One region of the Exiguobacterium sp. UBA7533 genome, then DNA from elsewhere that is predicted to be linked to it. Evidence: predicted binding sites of a transcription regulator. Region 1 holds the regulator's gene; the other holds the start of a gene.
What was found. Region 1 encodes Rex, which represses fermentation and respiration genes when NADH is low (regulators of the CRP and FNR family bind a similar motif). Its sites were predicted from a motif close to TTGTGAAATATTTCACAA; they were not measured.
Positions count from the first base shown of each region.

Region 2: cydD (thiol reductant ABC exporter subunit CydD) is a predicted target of Rex. The motif match lies at 4,387-4,404, and genes of this name have one in related genera.

Region 1 covers NZ_DLMP01000018.1:176,694-188,295, reverse strand. Annotated here, with positions in the region: gene B2U10_RS15460 (flavin reductase family protein) at 1-271, shown strand, start outside; gene B2U10_RS15455 (hypothetical protein) at 417-839, opposite strand; gene B2U10_RS15450 (ATP-binding cassette domain-containing protein) at 839-2,740, opposite strand; gene B2U10_RS15445 (redox-sensing transcriptional repressor Rex) at 2,908-3,567, shown strand; gene B2U10_RS15440 (twin-arginine translocase TatA/TatE family subunit) at 3,567-3,764, shown strand; gene tatC (twin-arginine translocase subunit TatC) at 3,772-4,551, shown strand; tRNA gene B2U10_RS15430 (tRNA-Ala) at 4,656-4,731, shown strand; gene B2U10_RS15425 (S8 family serine peptidase) at 4,954-8,700, shown strand; gene B2U10_RS15420 (hypothetical protein) at 8,828-8,986, shown strand; gene B2U10_RS15415 (hypothetical protein) at 9,107-9,559, shown strand; gene B2U10_RS15410 (hypothetical protein) at 9,573-10,082, shown strand; gene B2U10_RS15405 (hypothetical protein) at 10,049-10,516, shown strand; gene B2U10_RS15400 (FecCD family ABC transporter permease) at 10,570-11,574, opposite strand; gene B2U10_RS15395 (FecCD family ABC transporter permease) at 11,574-11,602, opposite strand, start outside.
Region 2 covers NZ_DLMP01000002.1:23,405-29,537, forward strand. Annotated here, with positions in the region: gene B2U10_RS04250 (peroxiredoxin-like family protein) at 1-619, shown strand, start outside; gene B2U10_RS04255 (glycosyltransferase family 4 protein) at 680-1,798, opposite strand; gene ypfJ (KPN_02809 family neutral zinc metallopeptidase) at 1,992-2,834, shown strand; gene B2U10_RS04265 (hypothetical protein) at 2,918-3,085, shown strand; gene B2U10_RS04270 (nuclear transport factor 2 family protein) at 3,358-3,726, opposite strand; gene B2U10_RS04275 (Rrf2 family transcriptional regulator) at 3,749-4,231, opposite strand; gene cydD (thiol reductant ABC exporter subunit CydD) at 4,440-6,133, shown strand, end outside.

The DNA.
Region 1 (11,602 bases):
ACGGACGGATTTAACGCTCGTCGATAGCGACGCAATCGACGTGCCCGGAATCGCGGAAGCGAAAATCCGGTTCGAGATGCGCTTGACGCAGCATGTCGAGCTAGAAGGTGCCGATCTTTTGATCGGGGAAGTACTGCGCTATCACGTCGCGGATGAACTCGTAGAGTCGTTCCGGATCGATGCGGCAGGATTGAAGGCTGTCGCTCGTTTAGCGGGAAATGATTATGCGACGATCGGGAAGACGTTTACGATTGCTCGACCGACAAAATGATAGAAGTGTGAATGCTTGATTCACTGTACGATCCATGTTGACGACGAACGTTTCGATTCAAATAAAAAGGAGTGGAGAGACCGGTCTAGCTACCGGAATCTCCACTCCTTTTTTCATATCGCGCATCTAGTTCATCAATCGGACTTCAAGGTTGTGAATCGATTTCGTTCGAAGAACCTTCGAGACCGTGACGTTTACTATACTGATAACCATCGAGCAAATAAAAGACGATTGCGAGTGCCCAAATGCCGACACAGCTGATCAAGAAAGCGGTGAGCGGTGAGACACTACCGTAATACGATAGGATCAACGGGTCAGTGAGTTCGACGAATAGTTGTGTCGTCAGGAGCGTACAGCATAATCCCGAGAGTAAACTGACGAAAAGACCGCTCCATGTCTGGATGACGAGACCAATCATACAAGAAATCAGGAGAAACAAAGGAAGCGCAGCATTAAAGGCATCCGGCCGGATGAAGGTCGACACGTAGTCCGCATACATCGGTACGAAATAAAGGATGCCGGATAGCAGTCCTTGAATCAAGTTAATGAAAAAGCTTTTCGTCCGCATCAGTGTTGGTTCTCCCATCGTTCCATCAATTCGAGTAGATCGACATCGATCTGGTCCCGTTCCGCAGATAACGCTGTCGCTTTTGGAATATCATTAAAGACTTCCGGTTCGCAAAGCAACTGTTCGATTTCCGCTGAACGCTGTTCGAGCCGTTCAATATCTTGTTCGAGTTGTTCGATTTGCTGACGGCGTTTTTTTTCTTCTTTCTGTGCTTCTTTGTCGATCGTCTTCGATGCCGTGACTTTTGCAGCTTTTGCCTCTTCGGCTTCAAGGCGAGCGATTTCTTCTTGTTCGGCCTTCTTCTCTGTGTAGTACGAATAATCGCCGAGGTATTCTGTCACACCAGCTTCACTCATCTCGATGACGCGTGTCGCGATCCGATCGATGAAGTAGCGGTCATGGGAGACGAAGAGTAGCGTACCTTCATAGTCGACGAGAGCGTTCTCAAGGACCATCTTCGAATCCAGATCCAAGTGGTTCGTTGGCTCGTCAAGGATGAGGACGTTCGTCTTCCGGAGTTTCAGTTTTGCGAGCGCGAGACGTCCGCGTTCGCCACCAGACAATTCATGAACGATTTTGAAGACATCGTCGCCGCTGAACAGGAATTGTCCGAGCACAGAACGGACTTCTTGTTCGCGCATCAGTGGCCATTCGTTCCAAATCTCATCGATGACACGGTTCCGGTCATTGAGTTCCGCTTGCTCTTGATCGTAATACCCGATCGAGACGCCGGTGCCGAAACGGAAATCACCGAAGAGAGGACGTAAACGACCGACGAGGACTTTTAAGAGCGTCGACTTCCCGATTCCGTTCGGTCCGACGAGTGCCAGTGATTCGCCGCGTTGCAAGCGGAACGTGATGTCTTTTGAGACAGCTTCTTCGTAACCGATCGCCAGTTGATTGACTTGAAGAACGTCATTCCCGCTCTGTTTTTCGATTGGGAAGGAGAGGACCGTACTGCGTTCATCTCCATCTGGTCGATCGAGCCGGTCGACCTTCTCGAGCCGTTTTCGAACGCTTTGAGCACGCTTTGTCGTCGTCGCCCGAGCGATGTTTCGTTGAATGAAGTCCTGCATCTTTGCGATTTCTTCTTGCTGCTGTTCGAACTGTTTCATTTCTTGATCGTACAATGCCGCTTTTTGCTCCAGGTACTTCGTATAGTTCCCCGTGAACTTACGACAGACATTACGTGAGAGCTCATAGACGACATTGACGACTTGATCGAGGAAGTACCGATCGTGCGAGACGATCAGAACGGCACCACGATAACCACCGAGGTAACTTTCAAGCCAAGCGAGCGTATCGATATCCAGGTGGTTCGTCGGCTCATCGAGAATGAGAAGCTCTGGTGCTTGCAGGAGCATCTTCGCTAAGGCGAGCCGTGTCCGTTGACCCCCGGACAATGTCTGGATCCGGCGTGAGTAATCGTCTGGATAAAAGCGCATGCCGTGCAGGACGGAGCGAATATTCGCTTCAAACTGATAACCACCTGCTTCTGAGAAGTCATGTTGCGCTTGATCGTACGTCTTCAGAAGTCGATCGTAAGCGACCGGGTCGTTCAAGATGTGCTCCATGCCCATCTCGATTTCCATTCGGCGCAGTGTCCGTTCTTGTTCTTGCAGATGTTCAAAGACGGTCAGCATCTCGTTCCAGATCGTCTCATTCGATTCGAGACCACTGTCTTGCGCGAGATAGCCGATTTTGACATCTTTACCTTTCATGATATCGCCCGAGTCATGACTGAGTTCACCAGCGATGATTTTGAGCAAGGTTGATTTACCGGCACCATTTCGACCGACGAGCGCAATTCGGTCGCGCTCCTGTACTTCTAGTTTGATATTTTCTAAAATCGGCTCGACGCCGAATGATTTCGAGAGTTGGTTGACTTGTAAGAGTATCATTTCCATCCATCCTTCCACCCTTTAGTCTATCACGAACAAAAGCGCGAGGTCCTGCGGAATATATTATTTGTGACTCTATGTGAAGTGGTTTACAATCAAGGAGAGTAGAAAGCTTTTTGCAAAGATTTGGGTGCCACGATGGATGTGGCCGAAGGGGGAACTGCAGGATGAATGGACCAGACACAAAAATTCCACAAGCGACAGCAAAACGGTTGCCGCTATATTATCGTTTCATCCAAAGTTTATACAATTCAGGTAAGCTCCGCGTCTCTTCTGCTGAGTTAAGCGAGGCGGTGAAGGTTGATTCAGCAACGATTCGTCGCGATTTTTCCTACTTTGGGGCGCTAGGGAAGAAGGGGTATGGATATAACGTTCAACATCTCTTAACGTTTTTCCGGAAAACCTTGAATCAAGATGAGGTGACGAATGTCGCCTTGATCGGGGTCGGTCATCTCGGAACAGCGTTTGCAAATTATAACTTTTTAAAGAATAATAGTACTCGGATAGTCGTTGCGTTTGATGCGGACGAAGAGAAGGTCGGAACAACGACGCATGACGTTCCAATCTATCATGTTTCGGACATGAAAGAACAAATCGAAGCGAATCAGGTCGATGTCGCCATCTTGACGGTTCCATCCCAGTTCGCACAGTCAGTAGCGGATGAGTTAGTCGAGTATGGTGTGACAGGCATTCTGAACTTCACGCCTGCACGGTTGAACGTGCCAGCGAGCGTTCGGGTTCATCACATCGATTTATCGATCGAGTTGCAGTCGTTAGTTTATTTCATGAAGCATTATTCGCAATCAGCTGAAGGAGTGAAATCATAATGGAAAACCTTATCCCGCTCACGTTAGGTATCGGACCTGCGAGTATCGGATTAATTGCTGTCGTCGCGTTGATCATCTTCGGACCGAAGAAGTTACCGGAATTCGGTCGTGCTGCCGGTCAAACATTGAAAGAGTTCAAGAATGCCACGAACGGCATCATGGACGACGATAAAAAGGACGAACCGAAAGAGAAGTGATTGAATCATGACGGTTGATCAAGAACAAAGCATGACGTCGCACCTAGACGAACTGCGTAAGCGGATTGTCTGGTCGCTCCTCATCGTCGTCGTCCTGTTCGCTGTCGCATTTCCGCTCGTCCGACCGCTCGTCCGTTTTCTGCAAGCGGACTTAAAAGAGCTCGGTATCGGATTAAATGCCTTCAACGTCGCCGATCCTTTAATGTTGTATTTGAATCTTGCGTTCATCATCGCGCTGATTTTAGCGTCACCGTTCTGGATGTATCAACTGTGGGCATTCGTCCGACCAGGGCTTTATGAAAAGGAACAAAAAGCAACACTGACATATATTCCAGTCATCTTCTTTCTATTTTTGGCTGGTGTAGCCTTCTCGTATTTCTGGTTGCTTCCTTTCTTGCTCGAAGTCTCAACGGATCTCGGGAAAGAATTGGGGATCGAGCAAGTCATCGGGGTCGAAAACTACTTCAGTTTCTTGATCCGGTTGACGATGCCGTTTGGTCTTCTCTTCCAATTGCCGGTCGTGACGATGTTCCTGACACGTCTTGGTCTTGTGACGCCATATTTCATGCGAAAGAATCGGAAATATGCGTATTTCGCGCTGTTCGTCGTTGCGGCATTGATCGCACCGCCGGACGTGACGTCACACTTGATGATCTCAGTGCCGTTGTTCGTTCTCTATGAAATCAGTATCTTGATTTCTGCGCGGACGTATAAAAAGGTCTTGATCCTCGAGCAACAGGCAGAGCTTGAACGACAGGCGGATTTGATGCGTGAATTGAATAAATGAATCGTGAATTCCTTCCAGCAATTTCGGGAGGAATTCTTTTTTATGAAAGCGTTATGTTTATATTGATAAAGCAGTTAGCGATGCGTATACTAAAGATAATTCATGGGGGCTTAGCTCAGCTGGGAGAGCGTTTGGCTGGCAGCCAAAAGGTCGTCGGTTCGATCCCGATAGTCTCCACCAAGTGCATACGTTCAACTCCTCGAGTGCTCGAGGAGTTTTTTTATGTTCCCAGTTAAATTCCTTCCAAATATAAAATGTCACCAAAAAGAAATAAATTAAAAAAATAGACAAATATAAATTGTTTATTTCCATTAACTTCATTAAACTAAAAATACAGAATTTTCTTTAAACTGTTTTATTAGTATTACTACTATGGTTTTACAGAAAAGGGGAAACGAACGCATGAAGAAGAAGATTGCACTTATGGCAGCCGTCTTAATGACGTCTTCCAATCTAGTCAGTGCGCAAGGTGCACTGTCCTCGCAAGACAAAGAGACGGGTCAAAAACCGCAGGCGCTCTCACTGAAGAAATCGGGGCAAGAAAAGAACTACAAACAATCGGATAAAGTCCGAGTCGTCATTGAGATGGAACAAAAACCGGCGATTCAAATCGCCCAAGCTCAAAACAAGCGGTATAGCACATTGAGTAATGCCGAAAAGGAATCGATCAAGGATCGACTCGTCAGCGTCCAAAAATCAGTCAAGTCAGCTATCGCTAAAAAGGCGATTCCTGTTACATATAAAGAAAGCTTCACAACCGTCATCAACGGATTCAGTGGTGAAGTGAAGTTCGGTGACATCGAAGATATCAAACAACTCGACGGAGTCAAAAGTGTACATATCGCGCACGAATATGCGCGCCCAACCGTCGATAAAGGTGCCAAGCCAGACATGCTGTACAGCAAGGACATGGTCAATGCGAAGGAAACGTGGCAGGACTATGGCTTCAAAGGGGAAGGAACCGTCGTCGCGGTCATCGATACGGGGATTGATCCATCGCACAAGGACATGGTCTTGAGTCCAGAGACAAAGGTGGATTTAACCTCTTCGAAGGTCGAGAGTGCGAAAGAAACAAAAGGCTTAAAAGGAAAGTACTTCACGGAAAAAGTACCGTACGGCTATAACTATGCCGATCACGACAGCGAAATCCGTGACTTAGGTGCGGGGGCATCGATGCACGGGATGCACGTCGCAGGTACGGTCGGAGCAAACGGGGATGAAGCGAACGGCGGCATTAAAGGGGTCGCTCCAGAAACACAGCTCCTTGCGATGAAGGTCTTCGGTAACGATCCAGGGATGCCATCGACATTTAGTGATATCTACATCAAAGCAATCGATGATGCCATCGCACTTGGAGCGGACGTCATCAACATGAGCCTGGGTTCGACGGCATCGTTCGTCAATGCAGATGATCCGGAGCAACGCGCGATCGTCAACGCGATGAACAACGGTATCTTGTGTGCGATCTCTGCTGGTAACTCGGCGTTTGCAGGTCATGGTGCGGGTAATCCATATACAGCAAACCCGGATATCGGTGTCGTTGGTGCACCAGGATTGACGAGCCAGGCGCTCCAAGTCGCGTCACTCGAAAATACGAAATTGACGCTTGAAGGCATGGCGCTGACGATCGACGGTCAGGATGCCGGTTATTTGGCATACCAAAAACAAGATTCGCCGAATCCGATTGCCGTCTTCGATAAAGAGAAGAAGGATGTCGTGTATGTCGGTGACGGTCAAGCTTCGAACTATGAAGGTAAAGACGTCAAAGGGAAAGTCGTCTTCGTCGTGCGGACAGGTGATTTTAACTACAGCATGATTCAAGCAGAAGCTGAGAAGCAAGGCGCAGCAGGTGTCATCGTCCGTGGTAAAGTCGATCATGGGGATTACGTCAGCATGGCGCTCAACAATCCGACGATTCCACTCGTGACGCTTAGCATCGCGGACGGGAATGATCTCGAAGCAAAAGCAAAAGAAGGCAAGGCAATCGCAGTGACATTTGACGGAAAAGCGGTCTCAACCGATAACCCGGTCGCAGGACAAATGTCTGACTTCACGTCATGGGGTGTCACGCCAAGCCTTGACTTCAAGCCGGAAATCACGGCACCAGGTGGGAAAATCTATTCGACGCTTAATGATAACGAGTATGGCGTCATGAGCGGTACATCGATGGCAGCACCACACGTCGCTGGTGGAACAGCACTCGTCATGCAACGGATTGCGAAGGACTTCAAAGTCACTGGTGCAACACGCGTTAAACTCGCCAAAAACATCTTGATGAATACATCGCGTCCGCAACTCGATCAAGGAAAATACAACGCACAATTGAAAACAGGCAACTTCTACTCCCCACGTCGTGAGGGAGCTGGACTGATGGATCTTCGTGCTGCGATGAAGACACCAGTCGTCATCACAGAGACAAAGTCAGGTGAAGGCAAGGCATCCTTGAAGGAAGTCGGCGAGAAGTTCACATTCACGCTTGATTTAAAAAACTACAGCAATGAAAAAGTGACGTATAAGCTAGCGGGAACGGTTCAATCAGATCTCGGTGCAAAAGGATCGAACTTCCTTGAAGCAAATGGAATCTTCAAAAAAGGAACGATCGGTACGGTAGATGCCAACACAGGCACATACCCGATCTCATTTGCAGTCGGCTCGAAGAAAGCGAGTTCAGTCTCGATTAATCCGAAGAGCTCAACGAAAGTCAGCGTGTCAGTCGATTTGAAGAACACAACTGACTGGGCGAACGAGCTTCCGCTTGAACAAGTCTTTAAAAACGGCTACTTCGTCGAAGGATTCGTCCGTCTGATCGATACGAAGAGCAAAAATCCAGAACTGACAGTTCCTTATGTTGGATTCAAAGGAAAATGGGATCAAGCTCCGATTTTAGATGCACCATTGTACGATAAAAACAACACGTTCTACGGATTGACAGGTCTAGCGACTGAAGTGAAGGATGATTTCGAATTCCTTGGTACGAATGCCGCTGGAAAAGTTGTCGCGAACAAAGTCTCGTTCTCACCGAACAACGACGGTAGCGCAGATGAAGCTTTCCCGATCATCTCATTCCTTCGCAATGCGAAAAAAGTCGAGTATTCGATTCTTGACCGGAATAAAACAACACTTCAGAAGCTTGATATGCAAACGGACGTCGTCAAGAACTACTATGATAGCGGTTCAGAGGACGGCTACACACCAGTCACAAGCGCTGCTTGGGACGGAACGATCAACGGGAAACCGGTCAAAGATGGTCTTTACTACTACAAAGTCAAATCGGTGATCGATTATCCGAACGCAAAATGGCAGACGAATCTCTTCCCAGTCTATGTCGATACGAAAAAGCCAGCAGCTACTGTGAAATGGGATGCTGCGAAATCAACACTTTCATGGACAGCAGGCGACCAAGGAACAGGAGTTGCGTCATACGATATCCTCGTCAATGGCAAAAGTGTCTTAAAGCAACCACTTGCCGCAACAGAAAAAGCGTACACGTTGACGGATCTGCCGGAGCGCGCGAAGATTGCCTTCGTCGTCAAAGACTATGCTGGAAACAGTGTGAAAAAAGACGTCAACACGACAGGCGTCGATAAAGCCGTACCAAATGTTCAAATCGATACACCGGTCGCTCTTGGTCTTGCAACATCAAAAGTCATCAACATTGCGGGTCATGTCTCTGATGAGTCAGGTATCAAATCGTTTAAGATCAACGGCAAAGCCGTTAAACTACGTTTTGATGCTGCCCAACAAAACTATGCGTTCAGCCATGACGTGACGTACACGACGGATGGCGTCAAGTTATTCAAGGTCGAAGCATACGATGGAAAAGGGAATCGTGTGGCGTTCAACCGTCAAGTCATCATCGACACAGAATTACCAACGATTCGCGTCACAGCACCAAAAACCGTCTCAAGTAAAACAAAAACAGCTGAGATGAAGATCGTACTTCGCGATAACTACAGCGAATTACGCTTCGACTTCAATGGTAGCGCGGAATACCGCCGGACGTTCAAAGAACCGTACGTCATGAAAGCCTTCAAAAAGACGATCACGAAAAAAGTGACGCTCAAAAAAGGAAAAAACACGTACAACTTGAAACTGAAGGATCTGGGTGGACACGTCGTTACGAAAACAGTCGTCATCACGAAAAAATAAGTTAACAATGAATAAGCCAGGCGGAAATCCGTCTGGCTTTTCGTTGTGTGTCGAAGCGCCTTGAAGGGTTTATGAGACGAGTGGAGGGGGAAATTTAAGAGCAGAAACAATTAGAGGGGGAACGACCATGAATCCGTTTACGACATTAATCGCCTTCATCGTGGGGTGTCTCGTCTTATATCTCGGTATCCGTGACAAAAATGGCTGGCTAATCGGTGTCGCGTTGATACCGCTCGCGATCGTTGCTTATAGTGTCATCTATCTGATCATCCAGGTCAGTGCATAGTCTCTAATGAAAGATGTCTTGTCCGAAGCGACAAGACATCTTTTTTTTGAAAAATCGCACTACAGGTGAAACCGATACAGTAAAATGTAAGTATATGACAGTATAGAGAGGTGGGAGATCATGGAACACGTACATACACAAACGGAAGCATTAGCGACGTTATACGAAGAGATGCACCAAAAGACAAAGACCGGCATGTGGGTCATGCTTGCGGCATTCTTAGCACTCAGTAACACACTTGAGATGCCAGTTTATGCGATGATCGTCCCATTATTGTATTTTGGCTATGACATGCTCGTACAACGCAAGCGGTTCGCGCTTGTCGCGGAATATACATCAAAGGCATCAGCAAAACGGCTCTATCAGGTGCATGTCTTGATCGGGATCTTACAATACGGAGCGCTTGCCGGTTTGATTGTCTGGGCAGCCGATCGCCCGCACATGTCCTTCTTGATCGGACTCGTCATCGTCGTCATCCCGTTCTACTGGATTTGTCGAAAAACGCTAGAGTTCGTCTCACGAAAGATCGATCCAACGTATGTGACGGAAAAAGAAATTCATCAAGCTCGCTAAAGGAGAAGGTACTATGCAAACGGCTCGTGAAGAACGCCTACAAAAACTTGCCCTCGCGTACCGGGACGTCGAATGGCTCGGTACACGCTGGTATTGGAACATGTTTCTATTCATAACAGTCGGTATCTTAATTGAATGGACGGATCTCCCGCTGTTGATTTTGACGATTCCAGCCGTTTTTCTCGCCTCCGATTTTCGCTACCAACTAAAAAAACGAAAAATTTTAGACGGCTACATCTCAAAAGCGCAGGTCCGTCGCCAATTTTTACTCCGCATTGGTAGTCACGTCCTGCTGTACGCCGTCTTGACGGTCGTCATCACCCAGACGATCGAGAGACCGTTCTGGCAGATGCTTCTAGCAATTTTTGCGATTTTAACACCACTTTATTTCATCAGCGAATGGATCATCCGACGTGACGGAGCGCGCGATCCCGATTATATCAGTGACGTTGAGGTAGCCCGCTTCGTCAGACAGAAAGGAACATCGCAATGGAACACCTATTCGAGCGACAAGCACGTCTGAACCTATTGGTACGTCCTGTGCGTTCCGTCGCCTATTTCTTTTTGGTCCCTGGATTGATTTTTGCGGTACCTGCTTGGTTTATGCCGACAATTACATCCGTCTTTCTTCAGATCATGCTCTTTTGTCTTTGCGCGACAGCAGTCTCTCGAGAAATTGTCCGTCTACGGCTCATGAAGTCATATTTAACACCAACTATGTATCAACAAACCGTTCAAAAGGTCGCTCGTCTGACAATCATCGGGTATGTCGTTGCATGGCTGATCGCCGTCGTCATGCTGTCGATTCCAAGTGCTCCTGGTTATTTATTCGTCGTCTTCCTCATTTGGATTGGTGGGTTTAGTCTTGGTGTCACTCGAATGAATCGGTTAGCCAAACAAATCGATCCAGCCTACGTCTCGATGGGGGAAATCGAACGTGCGTGGTGGAAACGGTAAAGCAAAAAATCCGCATCAATCAGCGAAAGACGCTGTTTGATGCGGATTTTTGATTATTTCTTCAACAAGAGATAGATAAAATAAGGTGCTCCGATCAAGGCGACGACGATCCCAGCTGGCACGCCGTCCGGTCCCGCAATGTTGCGTCCGATCGTATCAGCGAATGCAAGCAACCATCCGCCGAGCAAGAGGGCAATCGGCAAGAAGAACTGATGCCGTGGTCCAACGAGCGCGCGGGCGATATGTGGCGCCATCAGACCGATGAAGGAAATCCCACCCGTGACGGAGACGGCAGCAGCGGCAAGTGCGACGGCTGTCAACAAGAGTTGGATCCGTTCTTTTTCAAGCGCGACGCCAACACCGATTGCGACTGGTTCATTCAAGGCAAGGAGATTGAGTTTATTCGCCTTATAGAACGTTAGCGGAATCAAGACGAGTAACCACGGTAAGAGTGAGTAGACGAAGATCCAGTCCGTCCCCCAGATGTTACCAGCGAGCCACTTAGCGATGAAGTCGACCTTTTCACGACGCGTCGACGAAATCAGAATGACCATGATTCCGGAGAGCGCCATCGAGAAGCCAACACCAGTCAAAATCAAGCGAATCGGTTGCAGTCCTTGCACACGGTCGTATGAGAATAGATAAATCGCCGTCGCGGTCACGAGTGCACCGAGAAAGGCAGCGATCGGTAACAGATAAATGAATGATCCGACATCGACCGGGAAGTACAGGAAAAACAAGGCGACGGCGACACCAGCTCCGGTATTGATGCCGATGATACCAGGATCAGCGAGTTCATTGCGCGTGATCCCTTGGAGGATCGAACCGGATAAAGCGAGTGCCATTCCTGCCATGACGGTGATGAGCAGTCGTGGTAAGCGGAGCGAATAGAGGACGAACTCCTCTTTGAACGAGCCGTTTCCAAGTAACGTCGGCAACAAACGATCATAGGATAGGGAAGCAGGTCCGAGACCGATGCTGACGACGAGTGTTGCGATCAATAGTGCCAGTAACGTCCAAAACGTCAGTTGCTGGCGACGACGTAAACGAGATTCCATCATGAGAAAGCACGCCCTCCTTTCCGAA
Region 2 (6,133 bases), on a different contig from region 1:
ATTCCGACAAAAGGCACCTGCTGAGAAACAACGGTTGATGGCGGAAGCGACAGCTGAACTGGCTGCTTCTGGAGTCGCTAAAGGTCTAGGTGTCGGTGATACGATTCCACACTTTACGTTACCCGATGTATCTGGCAAGTCTGTGGCGATCGAGACATTACTCGAGCAAGGTCCTGTCATCTTAACATTCTACAGGGGTGGCTGGTGTCCATACTGCAATCTCGAACTTCGCGCGTATGAACGGGAAATCGACCGAATTCGTGCTCAGGGAGCGACCGTCGTTGCGATCAGTCCAGAGACACCTGATTTTGCTGAACAGACAGCAAACAAGAATGCGTTAAGTTTCCCTGTCTTAAGTGACGTTGATTTACATGTATCCCGTCAATTTGATCTCGTGTTTGACCTGCCAGCTTATTTGATTGAGATTTACAAAGCATCGGGACTCGATGTAGCGAAGCACAATGGAAATGAGGATTGGCAGTTACCGAAACCGGCGACGTTTATCATTGATACGAATGGTGTGATTCGTTTCGTAGAAGTGCCGTCCGATTATACGAAACGCGTTGATCCAGAACACATCCTCCAAAACCTTGAACAGAATAAAAAGTATGAAGATTGACTTAAACGGTCTGGCTTCTCTCTACTTGTTGGGAGAAGTCAGACCGTTTGAAGTTTCCCTTTATTTTGTATCAAGAAGTACTCGTCTCAGCCATTCTTGAAATTTAAGATCAGTCTGTTGCCAATCCATTGCCCGTGCAAAATGATGAGCGGAGATGCGAATGGCTTCGTACTCCTCTGAATCTCGGAAGCAAGCTCGCATTTCGGCAGCGAGTGCACCAGGTGTTTTGTTTTTAGCCATGTAGCCTGTCATGCCGTACTGAACGGCGTCTCGGACACCAGGAGCATCGTATACGATGGATGGTGTTCCGACAGCTGCCGCTTCAATTATAGGAAAACCCACGCCTTCGCGTATAGAAGGGAAGAGGAGAGCGGTGGCACGACTCATCATGCTGCGCGTTTCTGTTTCAGTGACTGAATCGTAATATGTGATAGCATCCTTCACTTCTTTAGGAAGGGGAAGTGTAAGGTATTGCAAAAGATGAGAGCTGTTACGAATACCAATCAGCCAGAGGCGTGTCTCAGGAAACTCACGTTGGACCATGAGAAATGCCCCAATCGTATCTTGAAGTTCTTTTTCGTTCAGACGGTTGATATATAGAAAGGTTGGAACATGTTCTTTTAACTCCCATTCCTGTTCAGACCACGGGGAAAAGGAAAGTCCTGGCGGCAACATCGTGATATGACTGTTAGTAAAACCAGCACTTTGTAGTTCATCTACAACAGAGGGGCTGACAGTCAAGGCATGACTATCTTTATACCAGCTTAACCGTCGAGTCTCTGTCCATTCGCCAAGCTTTGAAAAAGGAAAAACAAGTGTCGTCGACCAACGCTCACGAATCAATTGATAAAGAAATAAAGTTCGTTTATGACGTGGAACATAAAGTGGTGTGAAGAAATGAAACCCATTCAAATGATCCAGAACTAAATCAATCGTTTTAGCATAAGACCAGTAATAATAAAGTGCATATGGAATAAGAGAAGCTGTCGTACCATAACGGAGGTAAGTGATACCATCTCGATACTCCGTCGGTGATCCGCCCTTGAATGAGACAGACAAATGGGTAACTCGGTAGGTAGTACTGACACGCCGCAACATTTCATGAATAAAAGTTTCAGCTTCTCCGGCTTGTGGATGTCGAGCATCACGCCAAGATAAAAAAAGTAGATGAGGTTTCATGTCGTACCTCCTTTGCGTAGAAAAAATTTGATCCGAAAGATCGGTTCTGCTACTAATCTTCTCTACAGTAGAAGGATATTCCTAGAAAATGCATCAAATCAATAGACTTCTGTTTCATCCATGAAGTCCTGAAGCGTTACGTATAAAAGCTTTTGGGTAAAGAACAATAACGAAATGGGTAGGAGGAAAGCGCATGAAATGGAAGGGAAGAGAACGGAGTTCGAACGTCGAGGACCGGCGGGGAATGGGTGGGAAAGGAATCGCCGGTATCGGCGGTGGTGTCGGGATCATCCTGCTGATCGTCATCACTTTGATGGGCGGTAATCCAACTGAACTACTCGGAGACTTAACCGGTGGGGATCAGCAAAATACGACGTATGAGGAAACAGCGCAGGAAAAAGAAGCAGCGGACTTCGTCTCCGTCGTCTTGGCCGATACGGAACGAGTCTGGACGAAAGAATTTAAAGAAGATGGTAAGACCTATAAAAAACCGACACTCGTCTTATATACGGATCAAGTTAGTTCGGCTTGCGGACAAGCAGGGAAGTCCGTCGGTCCCTTTTACTGTCCCGGTGATCAGAAATTATACATTGATTTAAGCTTTTATGATGAACTGCAGACGAAATACGGAGCACCGGGCGATTTTGCGATGGCGTATGTCATTGCGCATGAAGTAGGGCATCATGTCCAGACGTTACTTGGAAAATCGGATGAGATCATGCCACTTCGAAAGCAAATGAGTGAGGAGAAGTTCAATAAATACCTCGTTCGATTCGAGCTACAGGCAGATTATTATGCCGGCGTATGGGCGCATCACGCGCAAGGAGAAAACTTGCTCGAAGAAGGCGATCTTGAAGAAGCGTTGACAGCAGCCAATGCTGTTGGGGACGATACGTTACAAGAGAAAGGACAAGGATATGTCGTACCGGAAAGTTTCACTCACGGCACATCGGCGCAACGAGAGCGTTGGTTCCAAAAAGGCTTTGATAACGGCACGATCGAAGGTGGAGACACATTCAAAGCGAAGAATCTATAAAACGAAGTAAAGACATACCTTTTGAAACATTTTCCAGTCGTTTCCGTAAAGAAGAGATAAGGATTCAAAGGGGAGTGTCGAAGTTGAAGCACATCAGTCTATTTTTGTTGCTGTATACGGCTGTCGTCGTATTGACGTACATCGTGTCACGATTTGCGCCAAACTTGTTGGTCTACATGGTCTATATTGCGATTGCGTCGTTACTCGTCATCACGGGCTATTTATTGAAACGGCTTGTACTGAAACGTTAAATACCAAAAAGGGGCTGACTCACATGTCGTCCTCTACAAAGATAAGGGTGGCAGAATGATGATCTGCCACCCTTATTTCGTAAAAAAAAGAATGACACGTCACACGTCACTCCTACAGGAAAAAGCGCATTATGCGCTGCCAGAGACAAATAAGACCCGCTTTCCTGCTTGAATGAAGCAGGAAAACTGGCTTGTGTCTCGCCTGAGGAAAGGACGTGAAAAGACGCGTCATTCTTTTTTGAGTCAGCCTCTTTCGCTATTTAAAAGCAATCTTATGAACGGAACATCGTCGGATCATCTGGAACGTTCTCCAGGTAAGTGATCCGTCCGTTTTCATTAAGACGTGCGATATCTTTTCCGTCTTGCGTGAAGACGCTACCGTCTGCCCGTTTTCCGCAAACTGCCCAGCGTGTTTCATACGTTCCTGGTGTTGTTTCTTCCCAGCCGGCGTACATGTGCTTAATATCCTGATTCGCCGTGAACACATGACGGACGAATTGTTTCCAGGCGTCGATGCCGTGCTTTGGTTGTCCGTTCAGAACGAACGTGATGTCTGTCGTAAACAAGGAAACGAGATCCTCGAACGCTTGTGCGTCCGTGCGTGACGCGTCGAATAAGTCGAAATAACGATTCAATACCATAGTAAAAACCTCTTTCTGTTCATTAAAGTGTCATCATCCGGTCTGTGATTAACGCATGCAACCGTTCTAAATGTTCCGGTGGACAGGAGGTATCGATTGCTTGACGGATCGAGCCGATTGATTCGCGCTTCAACGTCGATTGCCAAGCATCTTCTGCCTCTGTCATCAGATTCGAGAGCAGACCGATCTCCTGTTCCTGAATCCCCATCAAATCTTCAAAGACACCACTTGACGCGTACAATGTCTGTTTGCCCTCAATGGCTTGATAGACATCGAAGATTTGAATTTCTTCTGCCGGACGTCGCAAGCGAAAGCCCCCTTTGACACCAGGTACGGAATACAACAGATCCGCCTGAACGAGTTTTCGTAAGAGCTTTTGGAAATAGGTCGGTGAAGCACCGAGTTGCTGACTAATGAACTCACCGGACAAAACGGCGCGCTCCGGCAGGAAGGTTAAGAGCAACATCGCATAAACGGATTGCTCGACTCCTGTTTTCATTTGCATAGAAAGACTCCTTTCGTTAAACGTGGATAATGTATATCCATAATAGTTCGATGATGAAAAATTGTCGAATGATATGCTCTCACAAAACCGTCACACCTTTTCGACAGCATCTGCATGGCATCCCCGTTCCGGATTCGGTATACTAAATGTACGATATGTGAAAATATTCACTAAAAGTCGTTCACACTTTGTGAAAGGACGTTTGTATATGAATCCATTAAAAGGAATCGTCCAGATTCCACGTAGTATTCTCATTCAATTCATCATTGCGGCTTTCTTAATGGGGGTCGCGGTCGTCGGTCAGTCATACGGCATCGTGTTGACGGTCGATCGCATTTTCCTAAAAGAACAACCGTTTGAAGCTGTCATTCCGTTACTACTCACCGTTCTCGGTATGTTGTTGCTCCGAGTCGCCGTGACGTATTGGAACGGTCGTCTTGGTACGACGTTATCGGCACACATGAAGCAGGCGCTTCGGGAAGCACTCGTTGCGAAATATACGAGTCGCTCAGTCGAGATGATGCTACAAGGGCAAGCGGGACAGAAGGTCAGTGTCTTGCTCGATGCAGTAGACGAGATGGACAGCTACTATAGTCAATATTTGCCGAAAGTCGTCCAGACGACGATCGTTCCCTTGATGGTCTTGATTGCGGCATTCAGCTATGACTGGATCACGGGTCTTGTCATGATGATCACGGCGCCGTTCATTCCGTTGTTTTACATCATCATCGGCATCATGACGCAAAAGCGGGCCGATGCTCAACTCGAGAAGATGACGGCATTCTCAGGAACGTTCCTCGATACGTTACAAGGACTGACGACGTTGAAGTTATTCGGTCGCGCGAAACGACAGCGTGACGTCATCGAAAAAAGCAGTCTCGATTTCCGAGATGCGACATTAACGGTCTTGAAGCTCGCCTTCTTGTCGTCATTGATGCTTGAGTTCATCTCGATGCTCAGCATGGGAATGATTGCACTTGAAGTTAGTCTGCGTTTGATTCTGTTTCAAAGCATCACCTTTATCCCAGCGTTCTTGATGCTCGTGTTGGCACCAGAATACTATCTTGCCTTAAAAGAGATGGGGGCTGCTTTCCACACGGGACGCGGTAGTGTGGCAGCAGCGAAACAAATCGCAGCCGAATTGACGGCAGACGATCGTCCTGTTGCATTCGGTCAATCGGAACTCACGATGAATCGTCCACCACAAATCGTCTTGGATGAAGTCGGCTTTACGTACCAAGAAGGACGTTTTGCCTTGCAAGATATCGGGCTTACGATTGAGCCGTATCAAAAGGTAGCGTTAATCGGTCGCAGTGGGGCCGGTAAATCGACCGTCTTGCAGTTGATTGCCGGACTCGCGGATCCACAAGAAGGACGGATTCTACTCGACGGAACCGAGCGCGGTCAGGTGGAGGAAACAAGCTGGTTTCGTCAGTTGAGCTACATTTCTCAACATCCGTATCTGTATGCCGGAACACTGGCAGAAAACATCGCGATTGGTGAGCTTCGTCAAGCGACGCCGGAAGAGATTTTCGAAGCGGCGCAGGCGGCAGGGCTCGAGGAGTTGATTGCGACGTTGCCTGAAGGGATCGACACGGTGATCGGAGAAGGTGGACGCGGTCTATCGGGTGGCGAAAAACAGCGTGTTGCGTTAGCACGAGCGTTCTTGAAACGCCCGAACGTCGTCGTCTTTGATGAACCGACGACTGGACTTGATGTCAAAACGGAGCGACTGCTCCAACAAGCGATTGAGCAACTCGGACAATCGGCAACGGTCATCACTGTCGCGCACCGTTTGCATACGATTGAACGATCGGATCAAATCGTCGTTCTCGACGGCGGACGAATCGTCGATCGTGGCACCCATGATGAATTGCTTGGTCGCGATTCGGAATATGCGCG